DNA from 3 places in the Pedobacter sp. AC163 genome. Region 2 is predicted to be linked to each of the others. Evidence: riboswitches for the same ligand, from Rfam matches in the RefSeq annotation. Region 2 holds a riboswitch; each other region holds the start of a gene.
What was found. A riboswitch is a leader RNA that binds a small molecule or an ion and turns the genes downstream of it on or off. The one in region 2 is predicted to bind S-adenosylmethionine.
Positions count from the first base shown of each region.

Region 1: another riboswitch for S-adenosylmethionine. It lies ahead of metH (methionine synthase); the one in region 2 lies ahead of ACZZZK_RS00345 (SusC/RagA family TonB-linked outer membrane protein).
Region 3: another riboswitch for S-adenosylmethionine. It lies ahead of ACZZZK_RS01475 (O-acetylhomoserine aminocarboxypropyltransferase/cysteine synthase family protein); the one in region 2 lies ahead of ACZZZK_RS00345 (SusC/RagA family TonB-linked outer membrane protein).

Region 1 is NZ_OZ409872.1:2,513,792-2,524,031, forward strand. It holds gene ACZZZK_RS10790 (hypothetical protein) at 47-349, opposite strand; gene ACZZZK_RS10795 (methylenetetrahydrofolate reductase) at 456-1,409, opposite strand; gene ACZZZK_RS10800 (four helix bundle protein) at 1,437-1,796, opposite strand; gene metH (methionine synthase) at 1,835-5,551, opposite strand; SAM riboswitch class I at 5,716-5,821, opposite strand; gene ACZZZK_RS10810 (Bax inhibitor-1/YccA family protein) at 6,111-6,854, opposite strand; gene ACZZZK_RS10815 (hypothetical protein) at 6,895-7,461, opposite strand; gene murQ (N-acetylmuramic acid 6-phosphate etherase) at 7,554-8,369, opposite strand; gene ACZZZK_RS10825 (S41 family peptidase) at 8,559-10,166, shown strand; gene ACZZZK_RS10830 (GNAT family N-acetyltransferase) at 10,168-10,240, opposite strand, start outside.
Region 2 is NZ_OZ409872.1:78,858-89,097, forward strand. It holds gene ACZZZK_RS00315 (FecR family protein) at 1-552, opposite strand, end outside; gene ACZZZK_RS00320 (RNA polymerase sigma-70 factor) at 607-1,221, opposite strand; gene ACZZZK_RS00325 (LytR/AlgR family response regulator transcription factor) at 1,475-1,870, opposite strand; gene ACZZZK_RS00330 (Crp/Fnr family transcriptional regulator) at 2,163-2,759, shown strand; gene ACZZZK_RS00335 (sterol desaturase family protein) at 2,855-3,682, shown strand; gene ACZZZK_RS00340 (SusD/RagB family nutrient-binding outer membrane lipoprotein) at 3,778-5,211, opposite strand; gene ACZZZK_RS00345 (SusC/RagA family TonB-linked outer membrane protein) at 5,222-8,395, opposite strand; SAM riboswitch class I at 8,737-8,837, opposite strand; gene ACZZZK_RS00350 (peroxiredoxin family protein) at 8,966-10,240, shown strand, end outside.
Region 3 is NZ_OZ409872.1:313,565-323,804, forward strand. It holds gene ACZZZK_RS01445 (menaquinone biosynthetic enzyme MqnA/MqnD family protein) at 1-173, opposite strand, end outside; gene ACZZZK_RS01450 (histidine phosphatase family protein) at 288-911, opposite strand; gene mqnE (aminofutalosine synthase MqnE) at 1,005-2,198, opposite strand; gene ACZZZK_RS01460 (lipocalin family protein) at 2,601-3,095, opposite strand; gene ACZZZK_RS01465 (trans-sulfuration enzyme family protein) at 3,218-4,333, shown strand; gene ACZZZK_RS01470 (hypothetical protein) at 4,578-5,585, opposite strand; SAM riboswitch class I at 5,778-5,888, shown strand; gene ACZZZK_RS01475 (O-acetylhomoserine aminocarboxypropyltransferase/cysteine synthase family protein) at 6,180-7,511, shown strand; gene ACZZZK_RS01480 (homoserine O-acetyltransferase family protein) at 7,572-8,654, shown strand; gene ACZZZK_RS01485 (homoserine dehydrogenase) at 8,869-10,113, shown strand; gene ACZZZK_RS01490 (hypothetical protein) at 10,188-10,240, opposite strand, start outside.

The sequences.
Region 1 (10,240 bases), 2.4 Mb from region 2:
AAATACTGGATTATTGCCCGATAAAGGGTTTGTTTAGAATTGGCTACTAAACGGAGGGCGGAGGTGTTAAAACATCCGCAAAGTAGGGAGAGTGATCAAGACATGCTGGAATTGCTATCTTTTGTTTCATTGCAAGGGGAAGATTGCAAAGTTCTTCAGCCATAAAATCTTGCATAAAGTACTCTGTTTCAACCTTTTTTTCTTCTTTCTCAGTCGCGTCATCATTTGATACGACATTTTCAATATCAGTAGAGGAATAGCTTAAATACGACAATACATTGCCAACCTTTAAAAAAAGGGTTATGGCGATGCATAAAATCAAAAAGTATTTAAGTGTTAAAAACTTCATCCTTACAAATATAAGTTGTACAGTTAAATTAACAAAAATCGACGGTTAAAGTTCTGTAAAATAAAAAATCCGCTCTCTAAAATGAAAGCGGATTTTTTGTTAAGGTTTAGAATATAGCCTTCGCGATGGCTTTGGTTTGTTGCGGTTTCCCCATCGTATAAAAATGGAGCACTGGCACTCCAAAGTCGATTAACTCTTTACATTGTTTAATCATGGCTTCGGTTCCAATTTCTTTAGCTTCAGCGTTGCTTTTTGCATAAGATAGTGCGTCTGTTAGCTCATCAGGCAAATCGATATGGAAAATTTTCGGCAAAACATTTAATTGAGTAAGTGTGCTTATAGGCTTTAAGCCTGGAATAATGGGCACATTGATATCATTCTCCCTGCACTTTTTTACAAAGTCGAAATATTTCTGGTTATCGAAAAACATTTGCGTAACGATAAACTCTGCCCCCATGTCAACTTTCTTTTTTAGGTATTTGAAGTCGGCATTTAGATTGGGTGCTTCAAAGTGCTTTTCGGGATATCCGGCAACGCCGATACAGAAATCACTTTTGAAAGTTTCTACATCTTCATGCAAGAATTTACCGTCGTTATGATTTTTGATATGCTGGATTAAATCAGTTGCGTAGCAATGGCCGCCTTTAGTTGGAACAAATGAATGATCGGCAGCACGGGCATCACCGCGTAAAGCCAGCACGTTATCTATTCCCAAAAACTGCAAATCGATTAATGCATTTTCAGTTTCCTCTTTAGTAAAACCACCGCAAATTAAATGAGGTACTGCATCTATCTTGTATTTGTGAATAATTGCAGCGCAGATCGCAATTGTACCTGGGCGTTTGCGGTACGATACTTTTTGCAACAAGCCGTTTTCCTGTTCCTTGTAAATATAATCTTCTCTTAAGGAGGTTACATCAATAAAAGGAGGATTAAACTCTAGCAAAGGATCGATGGCATCGTAAATCCATTGGATACTTTGCCCTTTTATTGGTGGCAATAGCTCGAAAGAGAACAAGGTTTTGCCCTTTGAATTATTTATATGGTCTGTAATTTTCATTAAGTACTTAGTATAAAGTCGTTAGTATCATGATTGGATGCCTAGACTTCTTTGCAATCCACTTATCATTTTTTGTACTTCATTGATTTGGATTATTGCATTGTCGAAAATCGCTTTATCCATATATCCAAATTCGTAAGCTAATATCATTTGCGTTTCTAATTCAAAAGCAGACCCTAAACTAATGCTTAAAAATTGATTTAGTTCCTTGGCAGATTTCCTTCCACATCCTTCAGCAATATTTGAAGGAATTGAAATAGCACAACGAGTTAGTTGAGAGGTTAGAGAATATCTTTCTTCCACAGGAAAAGTTCTAGTAACTTGAAAAACCATTTTAGAGATTTCAATTCCCATTTTCCAAACTTTAAGCTCCCTAAAATTATGCATCTTGTCTAATTACTTTATACTATGTACTAAATACTATATCAATATGCTAAATTAGGCGAGAGCCACTTCTCCGCTTCCTCTATCGTCATTCCTTTTCTGATTGCGTAATCTTCCACCTGATCTTTGGTGATCTTTCCCAGGCCGAAATATCTTGATTCGGGATGGGCAAAGTAAAAACCACTCACCGCAGCTGTTGGATACATGGCGTAACTTTCTGTTAAGTGTAAGCCAATTTTGTTCTCCGCATCAAGCAAGCTAAACAAAGTTCCCTTTTCCGTGTGTTCCGGACATGCAGGATAACCCGGCGCCGGACGAATACCTGCGTATTCCTCCTTGATCAATTCCTGATTGCTTAAGTTTTCATCCTTCGCATAACCCCAGTATTCTTTCCGAACCCGCTCGTGCATGCGTTCGGCAAAAGCTTCAGCCAAACGATCGGCTAATGCTTTGGCCATAATGCTATTATAATCATCATGATTGGCCTCAAATTCTGCTACCAACTCATCAATCCCAATTCCTGCAGTTAAAGCAAAACACCCAAAATAATCTTGAATACCAGATTCTTTAGGAGCAATGAAATCAGACAAAGCATAATAGGGCTGACCATCAACCTTTTCGGCTTGCTGACGCAGTGTGTGGATAGTAACTAGTCTTGAGTCTTCACTCTTAAGTCCAGAGTCGCCAGGTAGACTTCCGACTTCGGACTTCCGACTTTCTACTTCCAAATGAATGTCATCTCCAACTGCGTTTGCTGGCCAAAATCCAATTACCGCTCTAGCAGTTAACAACTTTTCATCTAAAATCCGTTTCAATAATGCCTGTGCATCATCGAAAAGTTTTTTTGCTTCACTCCCTACATTTTTATCATCAAATATTTTAGGGTAGCTTCCGCGAAGTTCCCAGGTATGGAAAAATGGTGTCCAATCGATATATGGAACTAATTCATCCAAAGGATATTGATCAAAAACCCTGGTTCCGGTAAATTCAGGAACTGGCAAATTTTGATCAAAATCTATCTTAAACTGATGTTTCCGTGCTTCTTCAATGGTTTTGAAACGCTTATCAGAACGCTTGTTCAAATGCGCTTCCCTGGCTTTTTCATACTCTGCTTTGATGCCGGCAACGTAGTCAGCTTTTGTTTCAGGATTCATCAGGGTACTGCAAACAGTAACACTTCGCGATGCATCTAAAACATGGATAGCCGGACCAGAATAATTTGGGGCAACTTTTACAGCCGCGTGAATCCGTGACGTGGTTGCTCCACCAATAATTAATGGAATGGTAAAACCTTCTCGTTCCATTTCTTTGGCAAAGTGAACCATTTCATCAAGTGATGGTGTAATTAATCCACTTAAGCCAATAATATCGGCATTTATTTCTCGGGCTTTTTTGATGATCTCCTGCGCAGGAACCATCACGCCCATATCTACAATTTCAAAGTTATTACAGGCCAAAACTACCCCCACAATGTTCTTCCCAATATCGTGAACATCACCTTTAACGGTAGCCATCAACACTTTACCTGCCGAGGAATTCTGATCCTGATCTGGATTATCTAATTTCTCCTGCTCAATAAAAGGAAGCAAATAAGCCACCGCTTTTTTCATCACCCTGGCCGACTTAACCACCTGAGGCAAAAACATTTTTCCGGCACCAAATAAATCACCAACAATGTTCATTCCGTCCATCAATGGTCCTTCAATCACTTGTATTGGGCGGGCATATTTTTGACGAGCTTCTTCAACATCATCGTCAAGATACTCTACAATTCCTTTTACCAGGGAGTGAGATAGGCGTTCTTCAACGGATCCCTTTCTCCATTCTTCGTCTTTTACAATTTCTTTCCCTTTTGATTTTACCGTATCAGCATACTCAACCAATCGCTCAGTGGCATCATCACGTCGGTTCAAAAGAACATCTTCTACCCTTTCCAACAGTTCGGGTGGAATTTCCTGATACACTTCAAGCATACCTGCATTTACAATCCCCATATCTAAACCCGCCTGAATGGCATGGTAAAGAAATGCAGAGTGCATCGCTTCGCGGACAACATTGTTTCCTCTAAATGAAAATGAAATATTTGATACACCACCACTTACTTTTGCATGTGGCAGGTTTTCTTTGATCCAACGGGTCGCATTAATAAAATCTACCGCGTAATTATTATGTTCTTCTAAACCTGTGGCTACGGTAAGGATATTCGGATCGAAAATAATGTCTTCAGGAGGAAAACCGATTTCATGTACCAGAATATCATAGCTTCGTTTACAAATCTCTTTTCTCCGTTCGTAGTTATCGGCCTGGCCTTGTTCATCAAAAGCCATTACAACAACTGCAGCGCCATATTGCATAATTTTGCGGGCGCTTTCACGAAACTTGTCTTCGCCTTCTTTAAGCGAAATAGAGTTAACAATTCCTTTCCCCTGCAAACATTTCAATCCATTTTCTATCACCGACCACTTAGAGGAATCGACCATGATAGGTAATTTGGCGATATCCGGTTCGGAGGCAATCAGATTTAAAAACTTCGTCATGGCAGCTTCCGAATCGAGCATACCTTCATCCATGTTCACATCAATAATCTGTGCTCCACCTTCTACCTGTTGTAGCGCAACAGCTAAGGCCGCTTCGTAATCGCCACCTAAAATTAACTTCGAAAATTTTGGAGATCCGGTGATATTTGTCCTTTCACCAACGTTTACAAAAATACTTTCCGGCGTTATCGTTACAGGCTCCAATCCGCTTAAGCGCATAAAAGGCTCAATAGTTGGCAATTTCCGTGGCGAAGCTTTTTTAGCATTCTTTGCAATGCAGCCAATGTGATCAGGAGTGGTGCCGCAACAGCCACCCACAATATTTACAAAACCAGATTGAATAAAATCGTCTACCAGGTGAGCCGTTTCATGTGGTTGTTCGTCGTAAGCACCAAATTCATTCGGCAAGCCGGCATTTGGATAAGCAGAAACGTAACAACCCGCTTTGGTAGCCAGCTCTTCGATGTGCGGACGCATCTCTTTTGCCCCTAAAGCACAGTTAAAACCAATGCTTAAAGGTTTTGCATGCATTACCGAATTTAAGAAAGCTTCTGCTGTTTGACCAGAAAGCGTTCTTCCAGAAGCATCGGTAATGGTTCCAGAAATCATAATTTCGAGCTTACGACCAACTACTTCTTCATATTTTTTAATGGCCACAATGGCCACTTTTGCATTTAGTGTATCAAAGATGGTTTCGATGAGAAGCACATCAGAACCTCCATCTACCAAACCGCGAACCTGTTCATAGTATGCTGCTTCCAGTTCGTCGAAATAAACCGCCCTAAAACCTGGGTCGTTTACATTTGGCGACATAGAAAGGGTTCTGTTGGTTGGCCCTATTGCGCCTGCAACAAAACATTTCCGATCAGGATTTGCAGCCATAAATTCAGTAGCAGCCTCTTTTGCCACCCTCGCACCTTCAAAGCTTAACTCATAAGAAAGATCTTCCATCTGGTAATCAGCCATGGAAATTCTTTGTGTACTGAAGGTGTTGGTTTCGATAATATCCGCACCAGCGGCTAAATATTCAAGATGTATGGCTTTAATAATATCAGGCCGAGTGATGTTGAGCAAATCGTTATTGCCTTTTACATCACACGGATGATCTTTAAAACGTTCCCCTCTAAAATCCTCTTCGGTTAAAGTATAACGCTGAATCATGGTACCCATCGCACCATCAATTACTAAAATACGTTTTTCTAATTCTTCTCTTATGCTCATACTAGTATTTAGTAGTTAGTATCGAGTATCAAGACATTCGACACGAGATGTAACTACATTTCAACTCAATATGTAATCTGGCATTTGTTATCTAAATACTAAAGACTATATACTAAGTACTAAAAAAGCTTATTTAAAAAGTTGGTACGAGAATCGTAATCCTAAACTTATCTGCCCCCGATTAAAATCGGGATAGAATGTAGCACCTTGTGTGGTCACAGGTTGCTAAGACTTCGTTGGGTCTAATCCCTCCGTCTTTCTTAATAAGCGTACAAAAATGCAACAAAGCAACATCAATTCCAAAAATTATCGCTCTGCTGCCAAATAAAATTACAAAGGCCATGCAAATTTGCACAGCCTTAAGAATATTGTTTTGTTTGAGTGCTTTAAACAGCCTCCCTTTTTCCGAATCTTTTGTTGTAGTAGATAATCAAATATCCCATCAAAAACGCACTAGGCAAACAACTAATAAAGATATGATCTGTAATATAAGTCACAGTAATTGCCTGGATAATGCCGCCAACTAAAATGAAGAATATGATTACCAAAAACTTGCTCATTATTTTCTACTTCCGAAAATGCGTAGCAAGAAAAGGAAGATATTTATAAAATCAAGGTATAGCGACAAGGCTGCCATTATAGCTAATTTCTTTGTATCAGCAGATGGAATTGATTCTCCGCTTTCTTCAATTCCCATTCCAATTCTTTTAATTTTTTGAACATCGTATGCAGTCAATGCTGTAAAAACAGCAATACCAACAAATGCCATAATTAAGCTAAACTGTTCACTTTTGATAAACATGTTTGCAATACTGGCTATAAATAAACCGGCAACACCAACCATTAAAATTGGGCCGAACTTGCTCAAATCTATATTTGTTGTGTAACCCATAACAGCCATTATACCAAAAATCCCTGCGGCTGCAGCAAAACAAGTTATAATCGAGGTGCCAGTGTAAATTAAGAGAATGAAACTCAAACTTACGCCCAGTAACACAGAAAACAGGACAAATACACCTAACAAGGCGCCATAAGATAGTCTGGAAAAGCCAGCCCCCATTACTAAAACTAGCCCAAGTGGCGCAAACATGGCCACATAACCTAACGCAGTTCTTCTTCCAGTTTCAAAATCGATTAAAGATCTTAAGGCCGATTCAGTGTTTGAAATATAAAAAGCAGATAGAGTGGATAAAGCCAACGCTACAAACATCCACAGGAATACGTTTGCAAAAAACTTCTTCGATACAGAGTTTTCCTGTACAAAGACACTATTGGTTTGATAATTATAATTTTGTTGTTCCATTTTTAATTTTGTGTATTTAAATGATTTTAAAAATAACAATTTAGTTTAATCTTTTTGTCAAGAGTTCTTCAACTTTTTTGAAGAACTGTAGCGGTTTAAGTGTACGCCACGGCAGATTGTCAAAAGCTCCTCCGAAATTGATATAGTAATCTATATTATTGTCTTTAAATTCGGAAATAACGTGTTCTTGAAAATTTACGCCAACAATCCATCCATCTTCTACTTCCTGAAACCACTCTTCATAATAGCTATCATCAGATGCGTGAAAATTTAAAACGTTCTCGCCAATAAGAATAAATTTGGTAATCCCTTCGTCCATCATCAATTCTAAAATATCACGTTTAAGTAACATGATATCATTATTAATTGCATCATTCCATTCGCCGATAAATTCGATAATGGCATAACTGCGATCATAATCAGCATACAAAACCTTCATGTAAAGGGTGTTCGACCCGAATTCGTCCCACTGCGGATGCAGTAGAAAATTATAAATTTGTTTGTCGAAGTAAATTTCCGAATACTCGGTATTGTAAAATGGTGAGCGCTCATCTTCTGCCGAAACATAATCATCTCTCCACTGGTAATAAGGCTCGATTTCGTGCATTTTAATATTTAATTTTGAGTGAGTGAATTTTGAATGACTGAATTTAACGGCGATGCTAACTCTATCATTCACTCATTATATCATTCATTCATTTACTGTGGTTGTCGTTGTCCCGCCTCTACCGCTTTACGTACGCTTCCATATTTTGTAAGTAAATCTGCCGCCTCATCATATCCTATGTTTAATTCATCGGCCACCATCTGAGTTCCGCGATCGACTAATTTGTTATTGGTTAACTGCATATCTACCATTTTGTTTCCTACTACCCGTCCTAACTGAACCATCACGGTGGTACTCAACATGTTTAAAACCAATTTCTGTGCAGTACCAGATTTCATTCGGGTTGAACCGGTGATAAATTCCGGGCCAACAACAACTTCAACAGGAAAATCAGATTCAGCAGCGATTGGTCCACCAGTATTGCAAACAATACAACCTGTTAAAACGCCGTGCTTACGGGCAGTATTTAAACCGCCAACTACATAAGGTGTAGTTCCAGATGCGGCCAAACCTACCAAACAATCTTTTTCATTGATGCTGAATTCTTCCAAATCCTTCCACGCTTGTTCGGCATCATCTTCCGCAAATTCTACTGCCTTTCTAATGGCCGTATCGCCACCGGCAATAATTCCAACAACCCAATCAAAAGGAACTCCATAAGTTGGTGGACATTCGGAGGCATCCACGACACCTAAACGACCACTTGTACCTGCGCCAATGTAAAATAAGCGACCGCCTTTTTTCATTCTTTCGGCAACTGCCGAAGTTAGTTTTTCTATCTGAGGCAAAGATTTTTCGACTGCAAAAGCAACGGTCTTATCTTCATTATTAATGCCCTGCAAAACCTCCAATACCGACATTTTGTCGATGTTATCATAATTAGATTCCTGCTCGGTAACTCTGTTCATAAATTTAATTTTGATAAAATTCGGTAAATTCTTTTTAAAAAGCGGCGTAAAAACTTAAAAATATATCTTCCTGTAGCTGTAAGAATAATTACATCCGTTAATTTATGTTAAATATTAGAAACAAAAGACATGAAAATGCAGTTAAAAAATATAGTAACCCGCTAAATTTCATAAATTTGCACAACGCTAATGAAAAAAAATACCCGAAATAACCTACTGATTGCAATAAGCTATTCTGTAATTTTAATAGTAGGTATGATTTTGGGGATAAAATTTATAAAAGACCAGGGTTTTGGCGTTCAGCGAAGTCCGCAGTTGGCTATAAATAGTGACGGAAAACTTGAAGAGATTCTGCACATTATCAATAAAAACTACGTTGATGAAATTAATACGGATTCTTTACAGAATCTACCTATAGATAGCGTTCTACATCAACTAGATCCCCATAGTGTTTATTTGCCTCCAACCGATGCGCAAGATATGACCAACAATTTAGAAGGTAACTTTGAAGGTGTTGGCATTGAGTATTACATGCTCAATGATACGATGATGGTAACTGGGGTGGTTAAAGACGGGCCTGCCTATCAGGCCGGAATAAAACTGGGAGATAAAATTTTGAGTATTGATACCGCAGTGGTAAGCGGGCGAAACTTGCCAAAAGAGCAGTTAACCGGACGTTTCCGAGGTAAAGCCGGAAGTGGCGTGAGCGTTGTTTTAATGCATAATGGAACACAGGTACAAAGTAAGTTAATGGTTACCCGGGGTAAGGTAAACATTAGCAGCATTGATGCTTCTTATATGATTAATCCTGAGACTGGATATATAAGAATTAGTAAGTTCGGAGCAAATACCGATAATGATTTCGCTACTGCAGCTAATAATTTAAAAGCCAAAGGGATGAAGAAGCTTATCCTCGATCTCCGCGACAATGGTGGAGGGTATTTTTCTGCTGCTACGGGTTTAGCTGATCAGTTTTTACCAGAAAACAAACTCATTGTTTACACCCAGGGTAAACACGAACCTCGTACCGATTATTTTTCAACCGGTACCGGTGCGTTTCAAAATGGCAAATTAGCGGTATTGATTAACGAGAATACCGCATCGGCAAGTGAGATTGTTGCAGGTGCTATTCAAGATTTAGGTAGAGGGGTGATTGTTGGTAGGCGATCTTTTGGCAAAGGACTGGTTCAAGAACAGTTTTCTTTCGGTGACGGATCTGCTTTAAACTTAACCATTGCCCGGTATTATACGCCATCGGGACGAAGCATCCAGAAATCGTACAAAAAAGGTTATGATGCTTACAAACATGAGTTGGATGAGAGAATGATGGATGGAGAACTGACCGGAGATCGCACTTCTTTCCAGGATTCGATAGAAAAAGCAGAAGGTGTAGCCATACAAAATGTAAAAAAACAAAAGCCTAGTGGAGGCATACAGCCAGATGTTTTTGTCAAACTGGATACCGTTGGTTACAATAAATTTTATGCTACCCTGGTAAGCAAAAAGATTTTATCAGATTATGTTTTCAATGTATTAACAAACAAATATAACGCTGGCTTTGTAGAGCAAAACATTAATTCTTTTACGTTGGGAGATAATGATTTTAAAGATTTTATAGGTTATATTCAACGCAAAAACGTACAGATCGATCGTTTTCAATTGTACAATGCTAAGCCTGTAATTTTGAGCGATTTGAAAGCATTGTTATGTCGCTATTATCTTGGCGATGTGGGCTACTACCGATCAGTAAATCAAACCGATAATGCAGTTAAGCAGGCCTTGATAAACCTTCAATAGTTTATCTCCAGTCCCAAACCACCACATTCCATTCCGTGCTCATTTGATCTGTATAGGTATCAATCGTTTTGAAC
Region 2 (10,240 bases):
ATATAGCGGAATCTGGTTGTTTTTGACTACATCAAAATAGGCTTCTCCTTCTATTATTATTTCTCTTGCACCTGCACCAAAGCCCTTATTGTAACGTAAGGTTGAATGTTTGTTTAACCAAACTTTGGTGCCATCGTCCAGCATTTTAAAAGTCTTCACTTCTTGAGTGGTTAGCTGCTCAAATTCAGTAGGTTGTTGCCTGTTTAGAAGTCGGTAAAGCAATATGCCTGCGAAGAATATGATAATTATGGCGGCAGCTGATCTAATCCATATTGCCGAGCGGACAATTTTATTTGGTTTGGAATAGCTGTATTTACCCATGAACTGTTCATTTTCATTTGCCCCAATAGTGGCCCAGATTTGGTTTAACTGCTGCTGACGATCCGGACTGACGGTTGTAGGTTGATTACGCAGATAGTTTTCCAAATCATCTGCCAATACTTTATAATGTTCATTTTCGCTGATTGCGACGTTTAAAAGATCTTTGTTCTCGGCATTAATTTCACCCGAAATTTTTTGGGAAAATAATTTAATGAATTTTTGTCTGTTCATCACTCCATGCTTTTACATTAAAGACAGTTTCAATTTGAAAACTACTCACTACGGTTAGAAAAAAAAGGAAAGAAGCCATTGAGAAGCCACGCTACGCTTTTTCCTGTTTTGAGGGTGATAACCTAAATATAGACTCAGCGTATCCGCCAAAGATTTGACAGCTTTGTATAGCTGGTTTTCAACCGTCCTCACCGAAATGCCCATAATTTCTGCTACAGCCTTGGTCTTTAATCCATCTTCTTTGATAAGAATAAAAATAATTCTTCGCTGTTCTGGGAGCCCAGCCACTGCGTCATCGAGGAGTTTGTATAACTCCTGATCAGCCATACCCGAATTTTCTTGATTTATGGGTTCTTCTGCAGAAGAAGAGAGGCTGAAGATAGAATTTCTCTTTTTTTCGGATCTAATCAGATTGAGACAGCCATTCTTTATTGAAATGAACAAATATACTTCTGGATTGATCACCTGAGAGAGATTGTGCCGTTTGAGCCATAGTTTCACAAAGAGTTCAGATGTGATTTCTTCAGCGCCTTCCTTATTTTTAATATATTGTTTTGCCAAACACAGTAGCTTATGGTGATACAGCATGAAAAGCTCATCGAAAGCAGCTTTGCTACCTTGCTCAATGTTTTCAAATAGCGATAAAATCTTAAGTTCTTTCTCTGACATTAACAGGCAATCTCTTGTTGTCGTATGTTTTACTAGGCACTTTTTAATAAAGACACCGATGTTTCAAGATATACTTATTCCAACAGAAAATAAATTATTTTAGAAGAAAACGAAATCAGGAGTAATTATATACTGATAAATTGAATAGGGTAAATTACCGTTGAATGATTTATAAGGTTTAACATTTGTTTCAATAACTTCTTTCGAGAAGAGTTTTATAGTTAGATTTCTTAAGCCAGGCGAAAGCCGACCATCATCTGTTGATTAAATCAGAAACATTCTTTACGATCTGCTGATTTACCGTGTTAAGGAATCTTTTAAAGCCAATAGGTTTCACTAAAAAAGCATCTGCATTTACTTCAAATGCGGAGAGGGCATTTTCAACATGACCGCTGGTAATAATAATCGATTTTACCTGATTACGAACCATTTTTGCAATATCCAATCCTGATATCTCCATATTGATATCAAGGAATAAGATATCGGCTTTGAGTCCGTCTTGTAGGGCTTTCAAACCCGAAACTGGGTCAAGATAAAATTTAAGGAGCTCAAGTTTTGGTATCTGGGAGATATATTCTTTTATTATCTCTATCGAACTAAATTCATCATCAATAATTACACAGCTGTATCGTTTTCCGGCATCTTTCATCGTAAGAAAAACGGGGCTAAGTACAGAATGTTTTCTGCTAACAACCAGGTGAAGTAGGGTATTGACAAATGCGTATAAAGCAACGTATTTCTCCGGTAACTGAGATTAAAAATGTCTGATGTTATGTCTTCCATCCTGATTTTTGTTTTCCTGGATTTAAGTTTGTATGCTGTTCAGGTTTATTGAGGATATCTGAGTGATTGCAAAAATAAGACGGGAGCGTGCGATAGCTTTTGCTAGGCTGTTATTATATTTTTATTTTTAGCCATTGCTCATTACCACTATTATTTATATGAGAACATCAATTGATACCTTACAGGAATTATTGTTTGATTTAGCCGGGATTATGCCTGCGGATACCGGGCCTTTATTTGCCATGACCACTGCTGTGTCGCTGGAAACAAATGAAGCCTATATCCGCGAAGGCGAAAATAGCCGCAGACTGGCTTTTATAGAACAAGGCATCATTCGAGTATACATCATTAAGGAAAATGGTGATGAAGCTACTCTTCTTCTGCGTGGCGAAGGCAAGTTTATTGCCTCACACGATACCATTATTAACCGCCAACCTTCAAGATTTATCTACCGTGCTCTTGAACCTGTAAAGTTATTACAGATTGACTATGACGTTTTAGAGGAAATTTTGAAGACACACCCGGAGTACGAACCGCTCCGTAATTTTTTCCTGATGAAAATGCTGGCGGAATCCTTAAAAATGCTGGAATCGTTTGTTACGCAATCGCCAGAAGAGCGCTACCGGGAACTTCTTGCTGAGCGTTTTGACTTGGTAAACAGAGTACCAGATAAATACATTGCATCGATGCTCGGTATTACTCCGGTTTCTCTAAGCCGTATTCGAAAAAGAATGTATACAAAAGGCAAGCAATGACATAAATTATCTTTTGTTAAGCTGCTAAATTATCTTTTGTTAACGGCGCAAAATCTATCTGTTCTATACTTTTGAGAGACAAAAATAATATAGATATGGAAAAGATAATAGAATCCGCCGTTGGTATTTTTAGTATTTCAGCCATCCGGTATTTTGTACTTGCCGGAGTTCCTTTCATGCTCTTTTATCTCTTGATGCCTGCTAAACTGAATAAGTTTAAAATTCAGCAAAAGTCGGCAACAAAAAAAGACTTCATCCGTGAGGTATGGCATTCCATGCAGAGTACGTTTGTGTTTTCAATCATCGCAGTGGTGTTAATTTTCACCCCACTTAAGCAGTACACCAGAATTTATAGTCAGATCGATGATTTCCCGGTATGGTATATCGGTGTTGCCCTGGTTTTGAGCCTGATAATCCACGATACTTATTTTTATTGGATGCACCGCCTGCTACATCATAAAAAACTGTTCAAACTTGCCCATCTGGTCCATCATAAAAGTACCAATCCGTCACCATGGACTTCCTATAGTTTCCATATACTGGAAGCCTTTACCGAAGGCTTTGTTCTGGTGCTGATTGTGATGCTGCTGCCGATGCACCCCTTAACAATATTGCTGTTTACTGTGACAGGTTTCATCATTAATGTGTACGGCCATCTCGGCTACGAAATCATGCCTAAATGGTTTCGCTTCACCCTGGCGTTTGAAGTTTTGAATACTTCAGTTCACCATAACCTGCACCACAGTAAATTTAAGGGGAACTATGGACTGTATTTCAGGTTCTGGGATAGGGTAATGGGCACCGAACATCCGGATTATGTGAAGGAATATGACCGCTTGCAGGATCAGCGCTTTGCTCCGAATCCTTTTGATAAACGAGAGTTGAAGATACAGCAAAAGGAGAAATATGAGCAGGCGCTCTAACCTCAGGCTCGGTCAAATATTTTGTTACAAAAATGCCCTGGAAACATGTGGGTTTCCAGGGCAAGATACTTTTTCAGTCTGGGAAAAAGCCAGAACTAATTGATATCAAACCATAATTTGGTTGTCAGCAGGTCAGCACCCTGGCTGGCCACCGCATTTTTATAGCTTTGTCCGTTTAGAGATTGCTCCGTACCCGGATAAATAAAACGTACCGGAATCTGGCCATTTAGTACGGTATTCACCGAAGCGGTAAGTTGCGGGTAATCCAATCGGCGACGCTCGGCCCAGGCTTCCAAACCCTGACCAAAAAGCGCAAGCCATTTTTGCTCACCGATTGATTTTTTATAACTAGCAGCATCATATTGAACTGATGCCTGCGCCAGATAAGCATTGGCTGCAGCATCCGATACACTAAATTGTTTCAGCGAAGCTATGATGCCTTGCTTATAAAGATCTGCAGCATTTTCTGTAGTTAAGCCTCTTGCAGCAGCCTCGGCTCTATCGAAAAGTAATTCTGCATAGCTGAAAATTACGGCAGGGGATTGCGGCGCAAGAAAATAAGTTCCTGGCTTGGATGTTTTGGCAAAGCCCAGGTTACTGGCTTCTGAATTGGTTAATCCATTGGGCAAACCAACATATTCTTCAGGGGTAGCGGTTTGTGTTCTGCTTGCATAAACTGGCAGCCGTGGGTCATTTAGCGAAGACAGCTTATCAACTATTGTTTTGCTAATCCGGTAATCATCACGGGTATCAAATTGTGCACTCACCGGGTTCTGTTGTGGGGAGATCTGATAAATCAGTTGGGCAATATCCGTATTGTCACTGATATATTGATCGCCATCAGCCTTAATTTCATCCAATACCTGCTTTGCCTTTGCAGGTTCTCTGTCTGCAATTCTCAAAGCGATTCTTAACCGTAAAGCGTTAGCGAACTTTTTCCATTTACCAATATTTCCACCATAGATAATGTCACCTGTAATGGCTTTCCCTGCGGGATCAAGAGCATTTTTAGCATTTTTCAGATCTTCCAAGAGGCCAAAATATACGTCTTTTTGTTTGTCATAAGCTGGCGTAATGAATTCGTCTAATTTTCCTGCCTGGCTGTAGGGAATATCCCCATAGGCATCTGTAAGCAACAGGAATGACCAGGACCTTAAAGTTAAAGCCACACCCCGGTAATTTGGATTGGCGGTGGTATTTCCGATTTCAATGATCTTGTTAAAACCGGTGATACTTTGCGAGTACAAGGTAGACCATAAAGAGATAAAACTACTGTTCGAATAAATAAAGCGATCTTCTTCGGTATACTGGACCTTTGCCCAGTGTTGCGCAAAAAGAAGACTCGAATTCATGTTGTTAGTTGTTCCCCAATAGGCATCGGTAGTGTTTTTTATCGCAGCAGTAAGCACATAATCAGGCTGTGCATTTTCAGTAGCGTTCGGATTGATGTTTACTTCGTCGAGTTCCTTGCCGCAGGAGGCTGCTAAAATTGAAACGAAAGCAGTGATATATATAAATTTATTTTTCATGTGGATAGGATTAAAATTTAATGTTCAGGTTAATGCCATAGCTGCGGGTTGTTGGGTTAGAAAGGCTCTCAAGCCCCTGGCCATTACCAGTGTTAAAGGCTACCTCCGGATCGATATCGGCTACATTACGGTGCAGTATCGCCAGGTTTCTTCCTACAAGTGATACCGAGACGCCTTGCAGACTTAAAGGACGTATCCATTTCGAGGGTAGGTTATAGCTCAGTTTAATTTCGCGGAGTTTGACGTAGGAAGCATCAAATATATTGGCCTCATCAATGGTGCGAAACGACTTGTAATAGGTTTGTGCAGAAAGTATTTTCTCATTGCGTTTCCCATCAGCCGTTACCCCATCGAAAATCATCCCGTCATCGTAAACCGTTACACCGGCGGGCGCCGTAGCACCGTCAGCCAGTCTTACTGTTCCATTTGCTTTCACATTTCCCGGATAATAATAGGAAATTCCGCCCAATTCTGCCGCTCTGCCTGGCAGGGTAGAGGCCAGCACGCCTGTATAGGTTCCTGTTGCATAGGTGCCGTTGTAAATTGAGCCGCCAAAGCTGGCATCAATCAACACGCCCAAACTAATACCCTTATAGGTGAAGGTATTGGATATGCCGCCTATCCAATCTGGTGTATATTTACCCAGAACCCTTTTGGTAGGATCAGCCTGTGGAGCTCCTGTTGCATTGACGATGATATTTCCACTGCCATCTCTTAAAAAAGCGTTACCAAACAGCGTTCCATAAGGTTGGCCGACAGCTGCGATGACTTGAGCAGAGTTTGTTGCCACGACATAGTTTTGCAACAGCCCCGCTTGATCCAGCTCGATAACCTTACTTCTGTTCGCGGCATAATTTACATCAATATCCCAGGTCAGCTGCTTTCTGATAGGAGTAACCGCCAATTGTACTTCCACGCCTTTATTGTTGATTTTTCCTGCATTTAACAATTTGGACCTGAATCCGGTACTCTGACTAACATCCACACTTAAAATCTGGTCGTAGCTATTGGTATTGTATAAACTTACATCAAAACGAAGGCGCTTGTTGAACAACACAGCTTCTGCTCCTAATTCAGATGAGGTCGTGGTTTCAGGTTTCAGATCAGGATTCAAATCTGTGGCCGAAGGGCTGAGTTGAGGATTGCTCCCAAAAGGGGCACTGAAAGAATAAGTGTTAATCAGGCGATATGGATCGGCATCCTTACCTACTTTCGACCAACCTCCACGGATTTTGGCATAATCGAGCACCTCGTTCTTGATATCAAAAGCTTCTGTCAGCACAAGGCTTCCGTTAAAGGAAGGGTAGAAATAAGATCTGTTCTGGGCCGGCAATGTCGATGACCAGTCGTTACGGGCCGTCACATTTGCAAAAAGGTAATTCCTAAATCCAATCTGCGCCGATGCGTAACCACTGTAAGATTTCAATTTACTATAATTATTAGAAGAGGTAAGTGGATCTCTGGAATTGTTCAAAGTGTATAAGCCAGCGACAGCAAGCCTCGGTGCACTCTGATCATTTTGTTCGATATATCTCGAACGTATATTCGTTCCCAACAAAGCTTCCACGCTGAAATCATCATTAAGCTGTTTAGTGTAGTTCAAGGTTGCATCGGTATTGCTTTCGTTCACGGTAAAAGCACTTTCGGTATAGGAGCCAAAGGGAGTTCCATTGGTACCATATGCAATCTTGATCTTACGACGATCATTATAATAGTCTGTTCCCGAACGGAAGTTAAAGTTAAGACCGTCAGTAATTTTATAATTTAGGCCAATGTTTCCGATAATCCTGTTCCGGTTTTGGGATACTGTATTTTCATAGGCCACCCAGTACGGATTACTGTAGTAACTGTTGTTCCAGTTGAAAGTGTTTCCGTTTTCATCCCGGTAGTTTTTCAATTGATTAATGTCTACCTGTCTGCCAAACCAGGTAAACTGAAGCATGGTACTGGTCGACCTGGAACCGCCTGTTCCTGGTAAGTTGTCAGAACCAAGTTTACTGTAATTTGCATTCGCTGTTAGAGTTAGCTTTGGCGTAATCCTCAAAGTTGTGTTTAGGGCAAACGAATTCTTGTCCTGCCCGGAGTTAGGCACCACACCAACCTGTTTTAGATTGTTGTAGGATAAGCGGTAATCAAATTTCTCTCCGGCATCTTCAACGGCAATGCCATTGGAAAGAGAATAGCCAGTTTCAAAAAAATCACGAACATTATCTGGATTGGCTACAAATGGAACGGCTACTCCTTTTGAAAAAAACTGGGGAATCAGCCTGCCATCCATTCTCGGGCCCCAGCTTTCATCCACACCGTCATTCGTTCCGGCACCCTTGCCATCTACGTAGCTAAACTTGCCTTCTGATCCCTGACCAAAAACATCCTGGTACTTTGGCAGTGTAAGTAAACTTTCAATAACCCCATTGGAGTTAAAACTGACCCCCAAACCCTTTTTCGATTTTCCGGATTTTGTTTTGATAATAACTACTCCGGCCGCTGCCCTTGAGCCGTACAACGCTGCTGCGTTCGGGCCTTTAAGCACACTGATCGATTCTATATCATTTGGATTGATATCGGAAATTGTATTTGCGTAATCTCTTGCGCCAGCGGAATTGAGTTGCGAATTATCCACGGGTATACCATCCACAACAAAAAGCGGCTGGTTATTGCCAGAAATAGAAGTTTCTCCTCTAATCACTATGCGGGAAGAACCCATATCGCCCTGGCTATTGGTTACCCTCACGCCGGCAACCTTACCTGCCAGCGCATTTACCAGGTTGCTTTCCCTCGCTTCAGTCAAGCTCTCACCTTTGAGCTCCTGTACGGCATAACCCAACGATTTTTTTTGTCTCGATATGCCCAGAGCGGTAACCACAACTTCATCTAAAGCGTTATCCGCATCATTTAAAACCACGTTGAGCACCTGTGTATCACCAGATACTTCCACTTCTTTAGTAGCGAAGCCGATATAAGAAAATACCAATGTGCTTTTGCCAGTTACCGTAATGGTAAAACTGCCGGCAGCATTACTTGTTACTGCCTGTTTGGTACCTTTTACAAAAATGGAAACGCCGGGCAGAGTTTCTCCTGATGAACTTTTAACCGTGCCTGATATGGAGATGTTTTGTGCACGTACGAATGGGGAAAGCAATAGCAGAAATAATATTGCCGGAAGCTTAATCTTGTTGAACATAATAGATATTGTTGATGATTAATTAAGGGATGATGTCGCGAAATTTTGGCAAAGCTCTTCCACTCCGCTTTTGACGAATTTTTTAACACACTGATAATGAAAATTAAGTTTTTGTGGTATTTGCTAACTTTAGTCTATACAAATACCCGTTCGCATTCGGTCTCTTTTACTTCGGTTTGAAATGCATGCGTAAATTGATTTTTGCTCGTTAGTTTTTTCCATTTAATTTATTTTTCTGATAGATCAACACTTATCAATTGTAGCAATCCGCTTATAAAAAAAAGCACTCCTATAAATCAGGAGTGCTCTCATATTCATTAACAATGATTTGGCCTTCAACTGACTTAACTATCCCGGACTTTCCGGGATGGAATTAGCACCATACCTAAGGGTGGTTGCTAAGGTTTCGCAGGGCCATTCCCTCCACCTTTCTTGATAAGTATTTTAAAATAACTGGCGCAAAGATAATAGAAAAATCATATTGTCTAGTAATTCTATAGATTTTATTGAAATATTTTTTTCTTAAGGCTAATCATGCCTACATTTGCGCTATTAATTGATCAGCATCCCATGAAAATAAAATATATTTTAATAGTTGTAGCAGGACTTTTCCTACATAATTCATCAGCGCAATCAAAAAATGAAATCAAAAGCAATAGTGTCGAATCTCCGAAATCTTTTCGGGCAGATGGAATCTGGAGAGGTGTCTTTAATCTCAAACCCGGTGTTGAAGTACCATTTAATTTTGAAATTAAAAATAGAAACGGTGATCAACCCTTTCTCAGCTTTTTAAATGCCGATGAGCGCTTCGACGGGGGAGTTGTAAAAAGGAAAGGAGATTCATTGTTGATTAACCTGGATCAGTTCGACAATGTTCTTGCTTTTAAAATCCAGAAAGATTCACTTGTCGGCGTATTGAAGAGACAGGATGGATCTGGAAAACCACTGCCTGTGTATGCCAGTAAAGCAAAGCAATATCGGTTTGCAACCAGCGGCCAGGCACCAGATGCAGATTTTTCTGGAAAATACGATATTGTTTTTCAGTTACAGAATGGCAAAAGTGAAAATGCGGTAGGACTTTTTAAGCAGGCCGGAAATAAAATTACAGGTACATTTCTCCGCATTACCGGCGATTCCCGCTATCTTGAAGGCAGTGTTGATGGAAACCATTTTTATCTTTCCGGTTTCATCGGTTCGAGCCCTGCTTACTACAAAGGCACATTTTCAAAAGACGGTAAAATTGTGGGAGAAGTAGTGAGTGCCAGGGGGAATACGCCCTTCACCGGAACTCAAAATCAAAATGCGGCCCTCCCGGATGCGACCAAATTAACTTTTTTAAAAGATGGGTATAAAACGCTTGACTTTTCTCTTCCGGATGTTAATGGAAAGAAGATCTCGTTGAAGGATGAGAAATTTAAAAATAAGGTTGTGATCCTGACGATTACCGGAACCTGGTGCCCTAATTGTGTAGATGAGGCAGCATTTATCGCTCCATGGTACAAGGAAAATCGCAGTCGTGGCGTTGAAGTTATTGGGATTCATTATGAGCGGCAACTGGATTCGGCTTATGTAAAAAAAGCATTGGGAAGATTTCGCGATAAGTTCGGCATTGAATATGATCAGGTGATCGCAGGCAAACCGGATAAAAAACAGGTTGCAGAATCACTTCCTGGACTAAGTAATTTCCTTTCTTTTCCAACGATGATCATCATCGATAAAAATGGAAATGTTGCTCAGATCCATACAGGTTATAGTGGACCAGCAACGGGAAAATACTACACTGATTTTGTCAAAGCATTTAATGATGAAATTGATGGATTGTTGTCAAAAAAGACTGCTGTAGAA
Region 3 (10,240 bases), 230 kb from region 2:
GCAGCAACAGGCATTAAACCCATATCTACCTCACCACTAATTACTTTAGCAGCGCAATCTGAAGGAATATCTAAACTTAATTCTATCTTATCAATGATATCAGAATGTTCTAATCCGTATATAAAAGCTTTGGTGTTGGTATAAGCAACAGCTGATATTTTAATCTTATTCAATGGTATTTTACTGTTTTAAATGTTTCCGCCATTGCGAGGCACCTAGCAATCTTAAAGCGTTTGCTAAAACTATAAGAGTAAGATTGCTTCGTACCTTGCAAGAACGATTAATTACTACTCAATCACTAAACCATCCAAATGAATGGCACTATTAAATTCAAGAACGGTAAACTTTCCATCTTCAAATCCCATTTTATACAAAACCGTATTTTGATGTGGAAATTCTGTCATTTCGCTTAGTGGTTTATCAAGAAGAAGGCAAAGGAAAACACGCATTGCCCTACCATGCATGCAAAGTAAAACGGTTTCTTCTTCAGGCCTTGTGGAAAGCAATTCCATTGGCTGTTTCAAGCGTTCGTAAACATCTTGAACACTTTCACCACCTTCAAAATGGGCTGCGTAATTACCGTCCTCCCAAGCTTGCAACATTTCTCGAAAAGCATCTCTGGAGTCTTCCGTATTCGGCTTACCTTCCCAAACTCCCCAAGCTAGTTCATCCAAACCAGAAAGTTTTTCCCACGGTAATCCTGAATCAATAAACTTTTGAACGGTTTGCCAGGTACGTTTTAATTCAGAAGTATAAATTTTATCGAAAGGAACATCCTTATATTTTTGGTAAAAAGCCTCCGCCTGGGCTCTTCCCATATCGTTTAAGTCTGAATTTATACCTCTGCCTTGTACTATTCCCTGTCTGTTAAGTTCTGTTTCGCCGTGGCGGATAATATAAATTTGCTTCATTTTTTAAAATTATTGAATGATTGATTTTTGAATGAGTGAATGTTATAAGTATATCACAATAATTCACTCATTTTTCATTCACTCATTCTATCATTAATTTACGACTGGCAACTTATAATAAGCTGGTTTCTTTTCTTCCTCAAAAACAACATTTTCGAAGTCGGTAACTACGTTATATAAGGTATCACGTTCTATCGCTTTTCGCCCAACCTGTTTAATCAGTTCAACCAATTCGCGGGTACTCATTGCAGGGGTTTGCTCTTCAGCACCAGCCATGGAGTAAATTTTTGTCGTATCATCGAGAGTTCCATCAATATCGTCAACACCATAATTTAGTGAAAGCTGAGCAGTTTCGCGACTAATCATTGCCCAATAAGCTTTAATATGATCAAAGTTATCCATGTAAATACGGGCGATGGCATAATTCCTCAAATCTTCGATTACTGAAGATTCCGCCACATTACTCATTTGATTGTGTTGGTTTCTGAATTTTAAAGGAATAAAGGTTTGAAATCCGCCAGTTCTATCCTGCAAATCACGAAGTTTTTCCATGTGATCAACACGGTGTTTAAACTCCTCTATATGGCCGTAAAGCATCGTTGCGTTACTTCTCATCCCTAACTTATGCCATTCTTCGTGTATCGCAAGCCATTGTTCGCCAGTACACTTATCTTTAGCAATTTGCTCACGTATTTCAGGATGAAAAATCTCAGCACCACCCCCTGGCATAGATTGTAAACCAGCATCTTTCATCAACTTCATACCTGTAGCATAATCAATTTTAGCTTTCTTGAAAATGTAATGGTATTCAACGGGTGTTAATGCTTTAACGTGTAAATCAGGACGATGCGCCCTGATTGCAGTAAATAATGCAGAATAGAAAGCCACATCATATTGAGGCAAAACACCGCCGACAATATGTACTTCGGTAACAGCCTCATCATCGTATTTTTTAACAATATCGAGCATTTGTTCCATCGTCAAGGCCCAGCCTTCTTCTTTTTGCTTTATTAAACGGGAATAAGAACAAAACTTACAATCATAAACACAAAGATTTGTAGGCTCTAAATGGAAATTGCGATTGAAATAAGTCTTATCACCATGTTTTTCCTCACGGATGAAGTTTGCCAAAACTCCCAGATAACCTAATTCTGCATGCTCATAAAGATAAACGCCTTCCTCAAAAGTAATCCGTTCTTTATGGAGAACTTTATGTGCTATGTTCTGTAGTTCAGTTGATAATGAAGTATCAGCTAATATTTTTTCAACTTGCTCAGTTGTATTCATTCCTGATTTTATTTTGCACAAAAGTACAATATTGGGGCGATTTGAAAATCATTTTGTTGTAACAAACGATTAGGTTACTACAGATTTACAGATTTTAAATTTCTAAAAAATGAATTAGCCACAGATGGACACGGATAAACACAGATTCTTACTTTTACAGTTGCCACGGAAACACAGAGACCACAGAAACTTGTACATCAAATTCCGTGACACTCCGTGTTTCCGTGGCAAAAAATCTTGACTGAAGTAAATAATAACCCAAATCTTTGCCTATCCTTTTTTACCTGTGGTTAAAAACAAATCTGTGCATCTGCAGCAAAAAAACCTAAACCTAAATCTGTGGCTAAACAAAAAAAGCACATCTCTTCAGAAGTGCTTTCATTATTAATCCTTATGTTCTTTTTAATTTACTGCCGGCGAGAAAGTCAACACGATATTTGCCGTTTTGCCCCCAAATTCAATCGGAGATTTCATTACCATATTGCCTTTTGAAAGTTGTGTTAATACCAGGCGATATCCTTCTGTAACGTTTTTAGCTTTATCACCTTCATAGATTTTCTTAAATTGAAAAGTTTCTTCTGATGGGGTAGCCGACCAAAAAATAGTTTGCATTACCTCGCCACAAGTGCTTGATGCTGGTAAAGTGTATGATCCGTTTCCGCTATTGGTTAATTTCCAAGTACTTCCCTGGAAGCATTTGTAAGATTTTTCTCCAAATAAACCTTGAACAGCTTGATCTGGCAAGCCCTCTAAGGCCACGTTGTTTAACACCCAAGTTCCGGTAACTGTACCTCTACCGCCACTAATACCTGTTGCAGCGTTTTTAGTTGATGAACAACTTTGTAACATTACTAAAGTAGAACATGCTATTGCGATAGCTATAAATAATCTTTTCATTTTAGTTTAATTTAATTTCGGGAAACTGTTTACATAAATCTTGCCAAAACAATTTCGAACCTTAAATTAGCAGCAAATTATTAATTTGCAATGCGATTATATTGCAGCACAATCAAATCATTATGAAACCCGAAACCCTTGCTATTCACGCATCTAATCTTGTTAAAAACACTACCGGAGATGTTACCCCGCCAATAAACTTATCGACAACTTTTTTTCGCGATGAGAATGGAGGCTACCCCGGAGGGCACATGTATAGCCGCGTGAGCAACCCAAACAGGTCTGCTTTAGAAAACACTGTAGCTAAATTAGAATATGGGGCAGATGCAGCAGCTTTCGCTTCAGGAAATAATTGTGGAATGAGTTTGTTCCAGGCATTAAAACCTGGTAGCCATATTATCGCTCCTGATGATATGTATTGGGGGATAAAAAAGCAGCTTCTCACCATATTTAACGAAGTTTTAGAATTCGATTTTGTTGATCAAACTGATTTGGAATTAATTAAATCGAGTATAAAACCAAATACCAAATTAATTTGGATAGAAACCCCATCAAACCCATTACTAAAAATTACGGATATTGAAGAAATCGGGAAAATTGCAAAGCAGAACAACATTACCTTTGCTTGCGACAGTACCTTCGCCTCTCCTATTCTACAGAATCCAATTTTGTTAGGCGCTGACATTGTAATGCATAGCAGTACTAAATATTTGGGTGGCCACAGCGATGTTTTAGGTGGAATCTTGGTCACTGCCAAAAAAGATGAGCTTTGGGAAAAAATAAAAAATATACAACAAACCGGTGGAGCGGTTCCTTCTCCGTTTGATTGTTATCTACTCTGTAGAAGTATAAAAACCCTGGCTTACCGCATGAAGGGCCATTGCGAAAACGGCAAATTAGTTGCGCAATATCTGGTTAACCATCCAAAAGTAGAGGCTGTATTCTTCCCCGGATTAGAAACGCATCCTCAATATGAGATTGCTAAAAAACAGATGAAGGATTTTGGTGGAATGATGTCGTTCTTAGTTAAAGGTGATGTAGAAGAAACGAGCAGAGTGGTTAATAATGTAAAGCTGTTTGCGCAAGCAACCAGCTTAGGAGGCGTGGAAAGTTTAATTGAACACCGTTATTCAGTTGAGGGGCCAGACAGTAAAACCCCAAAAAATCTTTTAAGAATTTCCGTGGGCTTGGAGCACGTGGATGATATTATTGCTGATTTAGAACAAGCACTTGGGTAACTTAGCCCGTCATTGCGAGGCACGAAGCAATCTTAAAACTATGAGTTTTAACAAATGAAATAAGATTGCTAACGGTGTTTCAAATAGCAACCTAGTAGTCACTTGCTGGCAAAACTCTGTTTTTAAATCGCAGCCTATGGGTGGCAAACTATTTAACTTTACCCCTTCATTTTTCCCATAGGGCCTACAGCAAAAAGCGGGATTGCAAATCCATAAGAATTACAATCCCGCTCATATTCAAAATCTATTTAGGATTACAAACCGTTACCAATTTCGTAGAATAATTTGGTTCTAATGGCTCGTTTGTTTGCGCCAACCGCTGAGAACCAGTATTTGCAGGACAAGCAATATCGCCGGCAGCATCATAAACAATCTTATTTCCATTCGCCAACAACTCCTTCGGTACATAAACCTGAACTTTAGTAACCGAATAACCAGACGGAAAATAGCGAACGTAATAACCGTCAGGGTGTTTTGTCCAAATACCACTTGGCACATCGGCCCTTGGTGGCGCCATACCTGCAATAATGGCGTATTTTTCCATATCGGCATAGGTATAGTTGCCAGAAGAAACCAGTTGACGGATATTGTTTTCAGCCTCGAAAACAGCTTTAATCCCTGAGGGAAGCTGATCTTTAGCTTTTTCCATTACATCGAAAGGTAAAATACCTAAGGCACCGCCTTCCAGTTGGGTTAACTGTTTCGGTGTTAAAAGTTTCAATGCTGTTAGCTTTACTGTACCTGCATAATCAGCAAATTTTGTTCTGGCAATAATCGTCCAAAGCAAAATTTGAATATCATGCTGTTCCACCTCTGGATGTTTTTCTGCGCTCTTTAAAATGGCAACCACAATCTCTTCTTTCGGACCTAAAACAGGAGCAAACATGTAGCCATCCCCTTTCGAAGGTGCAAAAGTTCCGGCTTTTAAACAGTAGCTCTTATTTGTCATTTCATAAAATCCCTCGCACAAAACGAAACCTCCATCAGGGTTTTTAGGCAGTAAATATAGCGGCTGAAATTTTGCCTTAGCATTAAAATCAGGCATTTTTTCACCCTCGCGGTTTACATCTTCAAATGCTGTAGTAATGGCAGCGGGTTGCTTTAAAAATTTATCAACACCAAGAGCTTTAGCACCTTGTGCCGTTCCAACTTTTAATAGTTTGTCTTTTAATCCCCCGAATTGTGCCTGAGCTGTTAATCCTGATATTGCAATTAGCAGTACTAAGGAAGTAGATTTTATTTTTTTCATCATGATTAGATAGGTATGACAAACATAAAATTTTTAAGGTTAAGTTTATTTTATGATTTCAAATTAAAATTACGAATTTGATTCACAAGCACTTAACAAATTATCAGAATTTAATTTTGTTGTTTCGAAATTAAATTAGATATTTGAAATATTATTTGGTGAACAACTGAATAAAAGTCAATCTTTAATCGGATTGATTTATAAAGAAGTGGCGAGAGACTGGCTCCGTGACCCACTGGCAACCCTCAGAAAGAGAAGGTGCCAATTCCTGACCAAGTAACATGGTGTTATTTGGAGATATAAATTATAACTGATGAAAATACTAAATCTTCAATCGCAAAGCGAACCTCAGCTAAACCTCAATCAGGTAGAGAACTCTTCTATTTCATTGATTTGTTGTGATATGCGGGCGATTACTTGTATGTGCTGTTGCATACAGTAATTTAAAAATCTTCCTCCTTTGTTTCTTTTTCAAATTGGAAGGTCCCGATAGATCGGGATACGCCCTACAAAATTATCTTGATTTATGGTGATAAATTTTATAACCATAAGCTTGAAATCAATCTTCAACATTCATTTAATCAATCATTTAGAATTATGTCAACTTCATATAAATTTGAAACACTACAGTTACACGCTGGCCAGGAAATAGACCCAACCACAGGATCAAGAGCAGTTCCAATTTATCAAACTACCTCTTATGGATTTAAAAATGCCGAACATGGCGCTAATCTTTTCGCTTTAAAAGAATTTGGCAATATCTATACTCGTTTAATGAACCCAACGACTGATGTTTTTGAAAAAAGAATTGCGGCGTTGGAAGGTGGAGTTGCAGCGTTAGCAACAGCATCTGGTCAGGCGGCACAGTTTATTGCATTACATAATATTTTAGAAGCGGGAGATAGCATTGTTTCCTCAACACATATTTACGGAGGAACTTACAATCAATTTAAGGTGGCTTTCAAACGCCTGGGCATCCATGTAGATTTTGCAAATCCAGATGTGCCTGAAGAATTTGAGCAAAAGATAACAGAGAAAACAAAAGCGATCTACTTAGAAACCATTGGAAATCCGGCTTTCAGCATTCCTGATTTTGAGAAGATCGCAGCAATTGCGAAGAAATACGATCTTCCTTTCATCGTGGATAATACTTTTGGTGCTGGAGGTTATTTATTTAAACCTTTGGAACATGGCGCTAACATCGTAGTAGAATCTGCAACAAAATGGATTGGCGGACATGGAACCAGCATTGGAGGCGTAATTGTTGATGGTGGAAATTATAATTGGGGCAATGGAAAATTTCCGCAGTTCACCGAGCCATCAGAAGGTTATCATGGATTGGTTTTTAATGATGTTTTCGGCATCGGCGGCCCATTTGGTAACATTCAATTCATCATTCGTGCTCGAGTTGAGGGTTTAAGAGATTTGGGTCCTGCCCTTTCGCCTTTCAATTCATTCCTTTTATTGCAAGGTTTAGAAACGTTATCTCTTCGCGTACAACGCCATGTAGATAATGCTTTGGAGTTGGCCACCTGGTTAGAAAATCATCCGCTTGTTAAAGAAGTTCATTATCCAGGTTTAGCAAGCAGCAAATACAATAATCTGGCAAAAAAATATTTGAGCAATGGTTTCGGTGGTGTTTTATCTTTCGAATTAAATGGCACCAAGGAAAATGCAACCCAAGTTATAGATCAGTTAAAACTGGTTTCTCATTTAGCAAATGTCGGCGATGCTAAAACGCTGATTATTCAGCCTTCGGCAACCACACATCAACAATTAAGTGAAACGGAACAATTAGCTGCAGGTGTAAAACCAAATGCGTTAAGGGTTTCAGTTGGTATTGAGCATATCGATGACATTAAAGCAGATTTTGAGCAGGCTTTTGCTACTATCAGCGCTCACGCAACTGCTGAAAGTTTACAAGCCTAATACTATCCATCCCTCGAAAGGGTTGCAACAAAACATGTTTAAAAATTTACAGTCAATAATATGACCGATAGAAGTTCAAAGACCTCTTCAGAGGTTGGGGTGTATAATTATCCCAAACAGTTTAAGTTAGAAAGTGGCAAGAAAATTCGAAACTTGCAAATCGCTTTTCAAACTTATGGAAAATTAAATGCCAAAAAAGATAACGTAATTTGGGTTTGCCATGCTTTAACCGCAAATGACGATGTTTTTGAGTGGTGGGAAGGTCTGTTTGGGCAAAATGCTTTGTTTAATCCGGAAGAACATTATATCATTTGTGCGAATGTTTTGGGTTCGAACTACGGAACAACCAATCCTTTAAGTACCAATCCTGTAAACGGTTTACCTTATTATCTATCATTCCCACAATTTACTATCCGCGATTTTGTATCTGCTCACCAACTATTGGCCGATCATTTAGGCATTGGAAACATCAAATTATTAATTGGCGGTTCATTAGGAGGTCAGCAGGCAGTAGAATGGGGAATAATTGAGCCGAACAGAATTGAGAATCTTATTTTGGTTGCTACAAATGCTGTTCATTCTCCGTGGGGAATTGCTTTTAATGAAAGCCAGCGTTTGGCGATTACCACCGATAGAACTTTTTACGCTAACCAGCCAGATGGCGGTAGTAAGGGACTTAAAACCGCTCGTAGTATAGCGCTTTTGAGCTACAGAACTTACCATGCTTATGGCAATACGCAGGTAGAAAGCGTAAACGATAAAACGGATAATTTCAGGGCTTCATCATACCAAAATTATCAGGGAGAGAAATTGATAAACCGCTTCAATGCTTATAGTTACTATTATTTAACTAAAGCAATGGATAGCCACAACGTTGGTCGCAACCGTAAATCAATTGCCGAGGCTTTGAAGCTAATTAAAGCAAATACGCTAGTTATAGGAATTGAAAATGACTTCCTGTTTCCAATTTCGGAGCAGAAATTTTTAGCTGATCATATTAACGATGCGGAATTTGCCTCCATTCATTCTGAATATGGTCATGATGGTTTCTTGATCGAAACTAATGCATTAACAAACATCATCGGAAATTTCATTAAGGAAAGCAGAAACAAAAAAATTATCAAGTTGCAGCATACTGCCTAATCAGGCAGAAGCATGAACGGTGGAAGGTTTAAAATAAAAACCCAAGGTTAAAAACATAGAAATAATTAATCAGTCACGGAAAACTAGGGTACCTAATTCAGTGTAAATCCGTGTTTCCGTGGCAAATAAAAAATAGCAAAAACAAATGGTAGCGAAAGCCTTTTTGAGCATCTACTCTTGATACTTTTTCCGCTACTCGATACTATAAAACAACATGAGCAAAAATTTAAAAATCGGATTATTTGGTTTCGGAGTTGTAGGACAAGGTTTATTGGACATCATCCAAAGCCAGAACCTTAACCTTGAAATCATTAAAATAGCGATTAAAGACCCAAGAAAGAAACGTACCCTTAATAAAGATCTATTTACAACGGATAAAAACGAGATTCTGAATAATTCCGAAATCAATACGATTGTAGAGTTGATAAATGATGCTGATGCGGCTTACGAAATTGTAACTACGGCATTGAAGAATGGTAAAAACGTAGTTTCAGCAAATAAAAAGATGATTGCTACGCACTTGAAAGAGTTAGTAGATCTACAACAGCAACATGGCACATCGCTACTTTACGAAGGTGCAGTTTGCGGAAGTATTCCAATCATCAGAAACCTGGAAGAATATTATGATAATGAACTTTTCCATGCCCTGAGCGGAATTTTTAATGGTTCGTCGAATTATATTTTATCGAAAATTTTTAACGAAAATCAGAGTTATGATTCGGCACTAAAAGAAGCGCAAGACTTAGGTTTTGCAGAAACTGACCCAATTTTGGACGTTGGTGGATACGACCCAAAATACAAATTAGCTATCGCAACGGCGCATGCTTATGGCTTGTTCGTAAACCCTGATGCGATATTGAACATTGGTATTCAAAACCTGTCTCATTACGACATTAAATATGCTCGTGAAAAAAACTTCAAAATTAAACTGGTTCCAACAGCTAGAAAAGTAAACACAAAGGATATTGTAACCTATGTATTGCCAAAATTGGTAGCAAAAGATGATTTCTTATACAATGTAGAGAATGAATACAATGCGGTAACGGTTCAGGCGGCTTTTGCTGATAAGCAATTTTTCTTTGGCAAAGGTGCAGGTGGCCACCCAACAGGCGCTGCTGTACTTTCTGATATTGCTGCCTTACGTTATGATTATCGTTATGAGTACAAAAAATATCACTCAGAAAATGGTGTAAAACACACTGAAGATATTTTATTGGAGATCTATTTGCGTTATGCTGATGAAGATTTAATCAGTTTACTGGAGTTCGATAACATTAGCGAGCGTTATTCAGCCAGTGAGTACAAATACGTAATCGGTACGGTGAAATTGGGAAATTTGATTAGTAATCGTGATCTTCTACTAGATAAGAATGTTTTTGTCGCCTATACGGGTAGGCAGATTTACAAACAGGAGCAGGTTGCTGCAAATGTCTTCGCGGAAGAACTAGCGTCGATATAAGAATTTTTTAAGGTTAATTTTTTTATTTGTTTTGTTGTTAAGTACAAAGGTCGGAGCGATTCCGACCTTTTGCGTTATTTATTTTCTTTGATATATTTTTCGATAATTACCCGATCAACACCTTCTT